One region of the Butyricimonas muris genome, then DNA from elsewhere that is predicted to be linked to it. Evidence: riboswitches for the same ligand, from Rfam matches in the RefSeq annotation. Region 1 holds a riboswitch; each other region holds the start of a gene.
What was found. Region 1 has a riboswitch for cobalamin ahead of ACK8P8_RS18360 (ABC transporter substrate-binding protein). Riboswitches for the same ligand answer to the same signal wherever they lie in the genome.
Positions count from the first base shown of each region.

Region 1 (3,245 bases):
ACTTCAAAATTATATTCTGCCAAGCCACCGGTTCCTCCCCGCTACCCGTCAGCACGTTCCAAACCGATGAAAACGGGATAGCCACCGAGCCCAACAACATATTCAATAACAAGAACACCACGATAGACACCGTGATAAAAAACATCCATATCGTATTTCTCCCTCGTCCCATGCACTCTTATTTATTAAGCAAATCGTAATACACCGGTTCATGGTCGGGCAACACACCCGGGTGAAACACCCGAATCATATCGGCAAGCACCACCTCCGGTTCGGCGGGCATACTCTCGTAAAACGGCTTCTCCCGCATGTTACAATAAATGACACGTTTATCCTTAAAAGCCTTGAAATCAGCGTAACGCTCGTCTTGCGCCTTCAACGCCGCATAACAATACTCCCCGGCAAAACTATTCGCGATTCTCCAGTAGTCGGCACTCTCCGCCTGATTGTACACCGTCTCGAAATCCAACGTCACCCCACCCGAACGGGGGTCGTCTTTCAAGAAATAATCCGCCCCCGCGTCATGGAAAAGCTGTGCCAGAAAACTCTTTCCCCCCACGGCATACCACACCCCGCCTCTCAGCTCCCCGCTAAACACCACGGGACGACGTTGCACGTCACCGACCATCGCTTTCAACGAATTATACCGGTTCTCCATCCGGTCAAATTCCAATCCCGCCTTATCCTCCATTCCCAGCAACAACCCCACGAACTTAATCCATTCCGCCTGCCCGAGAGGAGTCATCTCCTTGTACCCGAGATGCGGCACTAGAGGAATCCCGATATCTTTCACGGCATCATACCCCCCGCGTTTAAAAGGCGAAATCAGCATCAGGTCGGGATTCAGGCTCATGATAATCTCGTTATCAAAATTCCCCTCTATCCCGATACGGCGAGTCTTCCCCTCGTCCACCCGCTTCTGCATCTCCCCGTTAAAAAGAAAACGGGTACTCGTGATACCCACCACCCGGTCTATCGCGTCCAGTTTGATAAAATTAGACAACTGCAAAGAAGTCATGCACACCACGCTTCGCACCGGAACCTCCACCACGGGCAACTCTGCCGGGGTTTGCACCTTCTTTCCCCGGGGAATCAAAGCGTACTGGTAACACGTGTGGCTACTCTCCTGCGGGTCTTTGATATTCAACACGGCATACCCGTCCCGGTACTCCAACCAAAACCCTTTAGCGTATTTAATCCGAACCCGGGGAATCGAATCGCTCCCCGCCTGAACGGTCTGTTTCTCGACCGACTTCTTACTCGTTTTCGACTTGCAGCAACAAAACACTCCGCAAGCACACAAAATACACAATAAACGTACTAATCCATTCATCTCTTTTCCTCCGAAAGTATTAATCATTCGTGTCATCTGGCAGGTTTTCTGGCTTGTCATCTTTTCTCCTTCCCGGATTCCAATCCAGTGGTTTTATCGAAAAGATCTGCCCACCTTCGAGGCAGGAAACGACTTTACAGCTGCGGGGACAGCCCCGGAATTTCACCGGATTCCCTTTTCTTCCAACACGGAAGCACCAAGACGCCTGCAAATATATAAATATTATTTTGAGCGTATCCGTTTTTTAACGACTTTTGCACCCGGAATCAGTTCAAAAGGTCCATAAAGTCCATAAGGTCCATAAAGTCGTAAAGTCCCAAACACCAGAAACATCACGACAACTTCGAGAACTGACCTTATGGACCTTATAGACTTTACGGACTTTATAGACTTAATAGACTATGAAAGTAATCAGCATCTCCCTCGGTCCGGGCGATCCGGAGTTAATAACGGTCAAGGCATTAAAAGCCTTGCAGGAAGTTGACGTAATCTATTGCCCCGGCACGAAAAGCAAAGAAGGGACTTTCAAATCGTACTCTCAGGACATCATCCTGTCCCTACCCGTCGAGGCTAGTAAAATCCGAGTCTTCCACGTCCCGATGTCCAAAGACCGCACGTTTGCCAATCGGGCTTACGATGAACTCTGCCTCGAAATCGCAGCACGGGTTGCCGAGGGGAAAACGGTTGCCGTCACTGCCGAAGGCGATTCCGGCTTCTACTCTTCCGGCAACTACATGTTCGAAAAACTCGCCTCCATGCATATCCCCACCTCCGTCATTGCCGGAGTACCCGCATTCATCGCCGCGGGAGCAGTATCGGGACTTCATATCGTGAAACAGGAAGAAAAACTCGTCGTCCTGCCGGGCAAAACAACGCCGGAAGAACTTCACGAACTCACCACCACGAACCACGTTATCGTCATCATGAAATTATCGCAATGCACCGATACCGTCCACGAATTCATCCGTCAACACCCGGATGCCGAATACCACTATTACCAAAACGTGGGTACCGCGAACGAACAACATGAAACCGACCGGAACGCCCTCGTGGAAATCGAATTCCCTTACTTTTCCCTAATGATTATACGACCTGCCAAAAGAATCTCTGTCGGCTAACCCAACAATTGGCACAAATATTGCGTACAAGGAAATCACGAGATGAATGATTGTTTAATCTATGCTAATTTAACTTTATCAATCTGAAATGATTCGACATACACTATATATCGCGTTATTATGCGTCCTGTCGCTTTCCGCCACCGGGCAAGACACGGTCACCGTTGACACCACACCCGTGAAGACCGGATTCTTCCATCGGTTCTACCGTTATTTCGCGGACGCCAACAAAGAGAAAGCCGAAAAGCGATTCGACTTCTCTATTATCGGGGGACCGCATTTTTCGAGCGACACCAAACTGGGGCTCGGACTCGTGGCATCCGGGCTGTACCGTATCGACCGGCACGACAAAACCATATCCCCCTCCAACGTCGCCATCTACGGGGACATCACCACCACGGGTTTCTACCTGCTGGGAATCCGGAACAATAGCATCTTCCCGCGTGACCGTTTCCGGCTCAACGCCAACATGTACTTTTTCTCCTTCCCCAGCGAATTCTGGGGCATCGGTTATGAAGCCGGCAGACATGAAGACCGCAACACCGAATATAAACGACTGGAACAACAAGTCAAACTAGAACTCCTGTGGCGTCTGGCACCCAACCTCTACGTGGGTCCCAACCTCATGTTCCGCAACGTGAACGCGAAAGATTTCGACGACATCAGCTTCCTCAACGGGGCACCCAAGAACGTCACCACCTTCGGGCCCGGAATCATCATCTCGTATGACTCGAGAGATTTTATCCCGAACCCTTACAAGGGAATCTACGTACAACTGGAGCAACAGTTCTTTC
Region 1 is NZ_JBKEIT010000012.1:97,795-101,039, forward strand. It holds gene ACK8P8_RS18355 (iron chelate uptake ABC transporter family permease subunit) at 1-145, opposite strand, end outside; gene ACK8P8_RS18360 (ABC transporter substrate-binding protein) at 179-1,333, opposite strand; cobalamin riboswitch at 1,355-1,549, opposite strand; gene cobI (precorrin-2 C(20)-methyltransferase) at 1,735-2,451, shown strand; gene ACK8P8_RS18370 (BamA/TamA family outer membrane protein) at 2,540-3,245, shown strand, end outside.

Region 2 (3,245 bases), on a different contig from region 1:
GGCAGCAATAGTTCTATACTTGCCATCCAATGGGTGAACGCAAAAGATATCACCAAGCCTCAAGATAATGAAATCCATTTTTTAGCATGGGGATATTACTGGGATAGTCCTACTCCAACAGGAATGGACATGGTTATGGCTATTGCTCAAAAAGATCCGCGTTTGTATGTGGTTGTCGGAGAACAATGGGGAGGTATCGTTATAAAAGGATTTGCTTATGACGGAGATAACGACGGCTTTATCAAAATTTGTAAAGGTTCAACAGTTGTTTTAACTGAAGAAAATTTCACAAATGGCATCTATTGGGAAGAAGGTCAAAGTTTTGATGGACTGACTCCTAGTGATCCGGATGATCTTTGGATGGGAGGCTGGATGGAAACCTATGCCACATACTGGTTAGGCGCAGAAGGTATCAACGTTCCAAGCCAATATACATACTCAACAGAACTAGTAGACCAACGCCAATTGAAAAAAAATTCTTGGGATGCTTGGACTTTCTCCACTATTAACTCCGCAGAAGTTAATGTAGATCCTAGACCAGATTTAATGAAAGCCGCACCCAATAATTAAAAAAGCAATAGCAGGATAATACACTTGTAAAACGACCGAAAATTTTATTTTTCGGTCGTTTCTTTTTTTGCACATATAATTTCTTAAAGTAAAATATAACACACTAATTACAAATACAGCAAGATACACTTTCCAAGAAAACTATTCTATTTGAAAACCGATTGTATAATCCGATTATTTTATCATACATTTATACTACTTCTATAGTTTCGGATTTATAAATAAGGTCTAAACTTAAAAAAACAAAAATACTTGACTTTTTAACATCATTCCTCTATCTTCGCGAAGAATAATGGAAGTGAGTGGTGTCCCTATTCGCGAATCGCGTTTCGGGATGAAAAGGGAATCAGGTGCAAATCCTGAACAGAATCCCCTGCTGTAAGTTTCACTGTACTTCCCGGGCATACTTTATCCACTGTCCCCGACACGAGGGACGGGAAGGAAGCCCCGGAGAAGGAAACGAGTCAGAAGACCTGCCACAAGCTAATATGTTTCATGTTCAATGGGAAAGGAGAACATAAACGCCAGTACCGCTTACAAGTCGATATTTGACGCCATCTTTTTCCTACAAACAGAAATGTTTGTATCCACGTGGGATACTTGGGTATGAATTAATTATTGCTTTTTTAATATATAAAATTAATTCAAAAAACAGTTATGAAGAAGTTGTATTTATTATTTATCGTGTGGGGATTAATGATCTCATTGTTTAGCGCATGTAGTGATGACAAGGAGCAAGAGCCCCCTTATATTCCTACCCTACCGGAAGTTTCCATCATTAACGTGAGCGGAATCACTACTTGCCTTCCGAAAGAAACCGTCGAATTGAAAGCAAGGTTGCTCGATCCCACGGACGTTGCCCTTCTTTGGACACTCGAAGGGGAACAAGTTTCCACCGACTCTGTTTATAAATTCACTCCCGAAGATTTCGGAGAATACCGAATCATCCTCACGGCGACCAATTCCGTGGGTTCCGATGCCGACACATTGACAATCAACGTATCTGACGGTCAATTCCGTTTCGCCAACATAAAAAACTGGACAGGGGAAGGTGAAAACCGCTCTGCTCTCGCAATTCAATGGATCACCGGTACCAATATGCTAGAACCCGCAGATGACGAAGTTTTCTTTCTCGCATGGGGATATCGCTGGGAAAAAGGGACAGAACCTCTAGGTATTGATATGTTGCGGGCGATCGCGAAAAAAGATCCCCGCCTTTATGTTGCTAAATCGGGCAGTTATATTATCGGTTTTGGCTATGATGGAAATAATGACGGAAAAATTGAAGTAAGTAACGGAAACTTGACAATCACTCAAGACAACTTTGTTGACGGCTTCTATGAACTTTCATCCCAAGACTTTGATAATTTGAAACCCGTTGATCCGGAAGATTATTGGTTAGGAGGGCTATACGAAGCTTATGCCAGTTATTGGCTAGGACAGGGCAACGTAGTTCCGGATGCCGAAGAATTCGACTATTCCAACCTTTTCGTGATCTATCGTCCTTTGGAAGACCTTTCTTGGGATGCATGGACTCTGTCCCCCATTGACTATGAGGAGATGAGGAACACTCTACCCATCCCCCGTCTATTGCAAGCGGCAGAACCCAACAAAAAATAGTCATAGACTATCATTCTGAAAAACCCGATTGCTAATCAAATTCAAGCAATCGGGTTTTATTTAAAAAAAAGCTTACTAGCGTACTACGTTGTTATTCACATTTGACTATAAATTTTCCAAATTCAAAAAGACAACAAAACACATCTATCCAAAAAGTTATCCAATTTTTATTATAATAAATTATAATTCAAAGCATTAACAACACATATATTTCAAGGAAATTATTTTATTTGAAAACCACTATTGAAATACAATTATTTTATCATACATTTGCCATGCATTCGGTTCACTCCGGTGACGAACAGGGAAGCAGGTGAAAATCCCGCACTATACCCGTAGCTGTAAGCTCTATTCAACGCTTGAATCAATGATCCACTGTCACGCTGTCGACGGGAAGGAGATTCAAAAGCGAGAGTAAGTCAGAAGACCTGCCGATTGCAAATAAATTGGAGCTTTCGGGTGAAAAGCGAAAAAGACAATTCTCTGCCATACACGATCTTTTCTCGTGTTTTCCCCGAAGTATTTTTTTAATTATTAAAATTTTAATCATGGAAACATCAACCACGTTCTCAAGAATCGTGAAACGCAACGGGGAAATTTGCGATTTCAAACCGGAAAAGATTGAACAAGCTATTTTTAAGGCAACGAGAGCCATCGGACAGCCCGATCGTAAAACGGCACGTGCCCTGTGTGACAAAGTCGTGCAAATTCTTGCCGCAAGCACACCGGAAAAGGAACTCCCGCACGTGGAACAGGTACAGGACACCGTGGAACTGGTGCTGTTCCAACACGGCGACCTGCAACTGATGAAAACGTACTTGCTTTACCGCAAGCAACACGAGCAAATCCGAAACTCGAAGACCTTACTGACAAATATAGAGGTAATGGATAATTACCTGTCATTGAGCGACTGGAGAGTAAAAGAGAGTGCTAATTCCTCGTACTCGCTGCAAGGATTGAATCAGCATATATCCACACAAATCACCTCCAATTACTGGCTAAGCCAACTCTACCCGGAACGGGTATCGGAAGCGCACAAAAGCGGGGCGTTGCAT
Region 2 is NZ_JBKEIT010000007.1:288,874-292,118, reverse strand. It holds gene ACK8P8_RS13545 (hypothetical protein) at 1-570, shown strand, start outside; cobalamin riboswitch at 857-1,065, shown strand; gene ACK8P8_RS13540 (PKD domain-containing protein) at 1,228-2,190, shown strand; cobalamin riboswitch at 2,456-2,640, shown strand; gene ACK8P8_RS13535 (ribonucleoside triphosphate reductase) at 2,739-3,245, shown strand, end outside.
Region 2: another riboswitch for cobalamin. It lies ahead of ACK8P8_RS13540 (PKD domain-containing protein); the one in region 1 lies ahead of ACK8P8_RS18360 (ABC transporter substrate-binding protein).

Region 3 (3,245 bases), on a different contig from region 1:
TACGAAAATCACACGGCATTCCCCGCCGGCACATTCTTCACTTATAATTTTGAATAAACGGTTCATGAAAAAGAATTTACTTTATATATTAGCTATTCTGGCTATCACGGGAATGTGGAGTTCCTGTAGCGATAATGATGGCGGAGAAGATGAACCGGAGATGCCTCTTACCGCACCGGAGGTGTCTGTACAGAACTTGAGCTTGAAAAATGCTATTCTTCCCGCAAAAGCAGTAAGATTAAGAGCGAATATCATCAATACCACGCATGCTGACCTGCAATGGTTCGTGGAGGGGAAGGCAACATCAACAGACACGATATACGAATTCTCGTCCGCCACAGAGGGAGAGTATAAAATCAAGGTGACGGCATCCAACATCTTGGGCGAGGCATCGGACAGCACGTATATCACGGTACAGGACGGTTTCAAAATCTCGGATGTCAAAAACTGGACGGGCGAGGGCGAGTGCCGCTCGGTGCTGGCGATACAATGGGTAAAACCGGAGGTGGAGGATTTATTGCACCCGACAGACGAGGATGTCTTTTTCCGGGCGTGGGGATACAAGTGGAATAAACCGCAAAAAAGGGAAGATACCCCCACAGGAGAGGAGATGATTATTGCCATTGCCAAGGAAGATCCCCGTTTGTTTGTCATCGTTCAGGTCGACGGACACGGGACTGCCATCAAAGGATTCGGCTATGACGGCAACGGTGACGGAAAAATCTCAATTGAAAGCGATGATTTCGTGCACAACAAAATAGAATACAAGGGGATTTCTTTGACAGAAGCGGATTTCACGAATGGCATATACGTGCAAAAACAAGAGGATAACATTGATGACGTCAGGGTTACCAGCGAGGGCGACTGGTGGATGGGCGGCTGGTACGTGGCTTATGCATCCTACTGGTTGGGATACGGGGAAGCCGTACTGGAAGCGGAAGAGTACGAGTATTCCAATTTCTACGCCAGTAACCGGGAACTGGAAGACGAGTGCTGGGATGCATGGACATTCTCCCCGATTAATGACGCAGAACAAAATATCCTACCCATACCCCGCTTGTTGAAAGCAGCAGCCATCAAATAGCAATAGCATATTCCAAAATACTTAACTAAAAAATAATTTTATACTTGAGCTCCCGGATGATCCGGGAGCTTTTTTACTTCCACATCATCAACATATTTCAAGAACAGGCTAAAAGGATATCGCTCTGGATGTAAAATGTAAAAAAATACTTGATTATTTAACATCATTCCTCTATCTTCGCGAAGAATAATGGAAGTGAGTGGTGTCCCGATTCGCGAATCGCGTTTCGGGATGAAAAGGGAATCAGGTGTAAATCCTGAACAGAATCCCCTGCTGTAAGTTTCACTGTACTTCCCGGGCATACTTTATCCACTGTCCCCGACACGAGGGACGGGAAGGAAGCCCCGGAGAAGGAAACGAGTCAGAAGACCTGCCACAAGCTAATATGTTTCATGTTCAATGGGAAAGGAGAACATAAACGCCAGTACCGCTTACAAGTCGATATTTGACGCCATCTTTTTCCTACAAACAGAAATGTTTGTATCCACGTGGGATACTTGGGTATGAATTAATTATTGCGTTTTTTAATATATAAAATTAATTCAAAAAAAACTATTATGAAAAAGTTGTATTTATTATTTATCGTGTGGGGATTGATGAGCTCGTTGTTTAGCGCATGTAGTGATGATTGTGATTGTATTCCATACCAACCAGAACCGGAAGTACCGACAGCACCTGTCGTAACAATTACCAATAGTGAATACACCATGCTACTAACAGATTCTATCGTTTTCAGAGCAAATATTACCAGTGAATTACCCGCCACTTACCTTTGGACTATCGGAGGACAAGAAGTATCCACCGACTCTATTTACGTGTTCAAGGCTGATGCCGTAGGCGTATACACGTTACAAGTAACAGTCACTAACGAAGCCGGGAATCAAATTCAATCGGTACAAGTTATCGTAAAAGAAATCACCAAAGAAGAAACCCCTGAAGGAAAATACAAAAATGGGACATTCATCCTGAACGAGGGGCTAATTGGAACGTATGGTTCTTTGATTTTCATCAACCCAGATGGTAATATTACTGACAATGTCTATTTTCGAGAAAACGGGAAACGATTATGGTCTCTAACTCAAGACTTATTCATTCATAATAACAAGATGTATATTATCGCCCAAAAAGGGGATGATGCCTCCATGAATTACGGAGCAATCACCATTCTCAACGCAGAAACCTTAAAAGAGGTATTCTCTTACTCATTCCCCCCAGAATTAGGATTTACTTCTCCTACCCATATCGCTGTTTTAGGAGAAGATAACATATATATACGAGATGAGAACAGCATAAGTGTCTTCCATCCCTCAGACCTTTCCATGACAAGAATAGCCGGAACAGAAAAAGCTCATAAAAATACAATGGCTGTCGTAGACGGAAAATTATTTGCAGCTATCTATAATCAAAAATCCTTAGTCGTTATTGAAAAAGGCAAAACAGAAATTACAACCACGATTGAATTCGATGGAAATGTATCCGGAATTATCAAATCATCGGATGACAAATTATGGGTATCGGACGAAAGTGGTAAAATTTCAAAAGTAGACCCAAACTCCTACGAGATCATAGCCTCGAATCAATTAACTGGAGAAGCCGCAGAACGATTGAAACTCAATCCCCCAAGTAGTCAAGCCGCCGCTCCTCATATTACCGCCAAGGGGGATACACTATACATGAGTGCCACAAAACCAAGCATATACTTCCACATCTTCAGCAAAGACACAACAGCCCTAATGGTTGATGCAACCCAATATATTCCAGCCTCTCCGGACTATTTTGAAGCCCAAAATTTTCAAGCATACAATACATGTGCAGTGGATCCTGTCACGGGCAGAGTTTTCTTGAACACGCTTAAAGGCTGGGGAGGATTACGGCACAACAACCATATCTCAATTTTTGATTTTACCATTGTTGTTACTTATAATAAATACACGAAAAAATATAAAAATACAATTACACCAAGACTTTGTAAAGATTACGCAAACTATTTAGATTATCCTGCCAATATATATTTCACCCACAATTTTCAACATTAAAATTCAGAAACAATGAAAAATCTTTTAAATTTGATTTTCGCTTGCATATTTGCAAGTTTTATCTTGTCTTGTAGCGAAGACATGTACACACTACCGGAAAACGAGAAGCTAACAGAAGTCAACAC
Region 3 is NZ_JBKEIT010000007.1:292,192-295,436, reverse strand. It holds gene ACK8P8_RS13560 (DUF5074 domain-containing protein) at 1-57, shown strand, start outside; gene ACK8P8_RS13555 (PKD domain containing protein) at 65-1,084, shown strand; cobalamin riboswitch at 1,268-1,476, shown strand; gene ACK8P8_RS13550 (DUF5074 domain-containing protein) at 1,642-3,120, shown strand; gene ACK8P8_RS13545 (hypothetical protein) at 3,133-3,245, shown strand, end outside.
Region 3: another riboswitch for cobalamin. It lies ahead of ACK8P8_RS13550 (DUF5074 domain-containing protein); the one in region 1 lies ahead of ACK8P8_RS18360 (ABC transporter substrate-binding protein).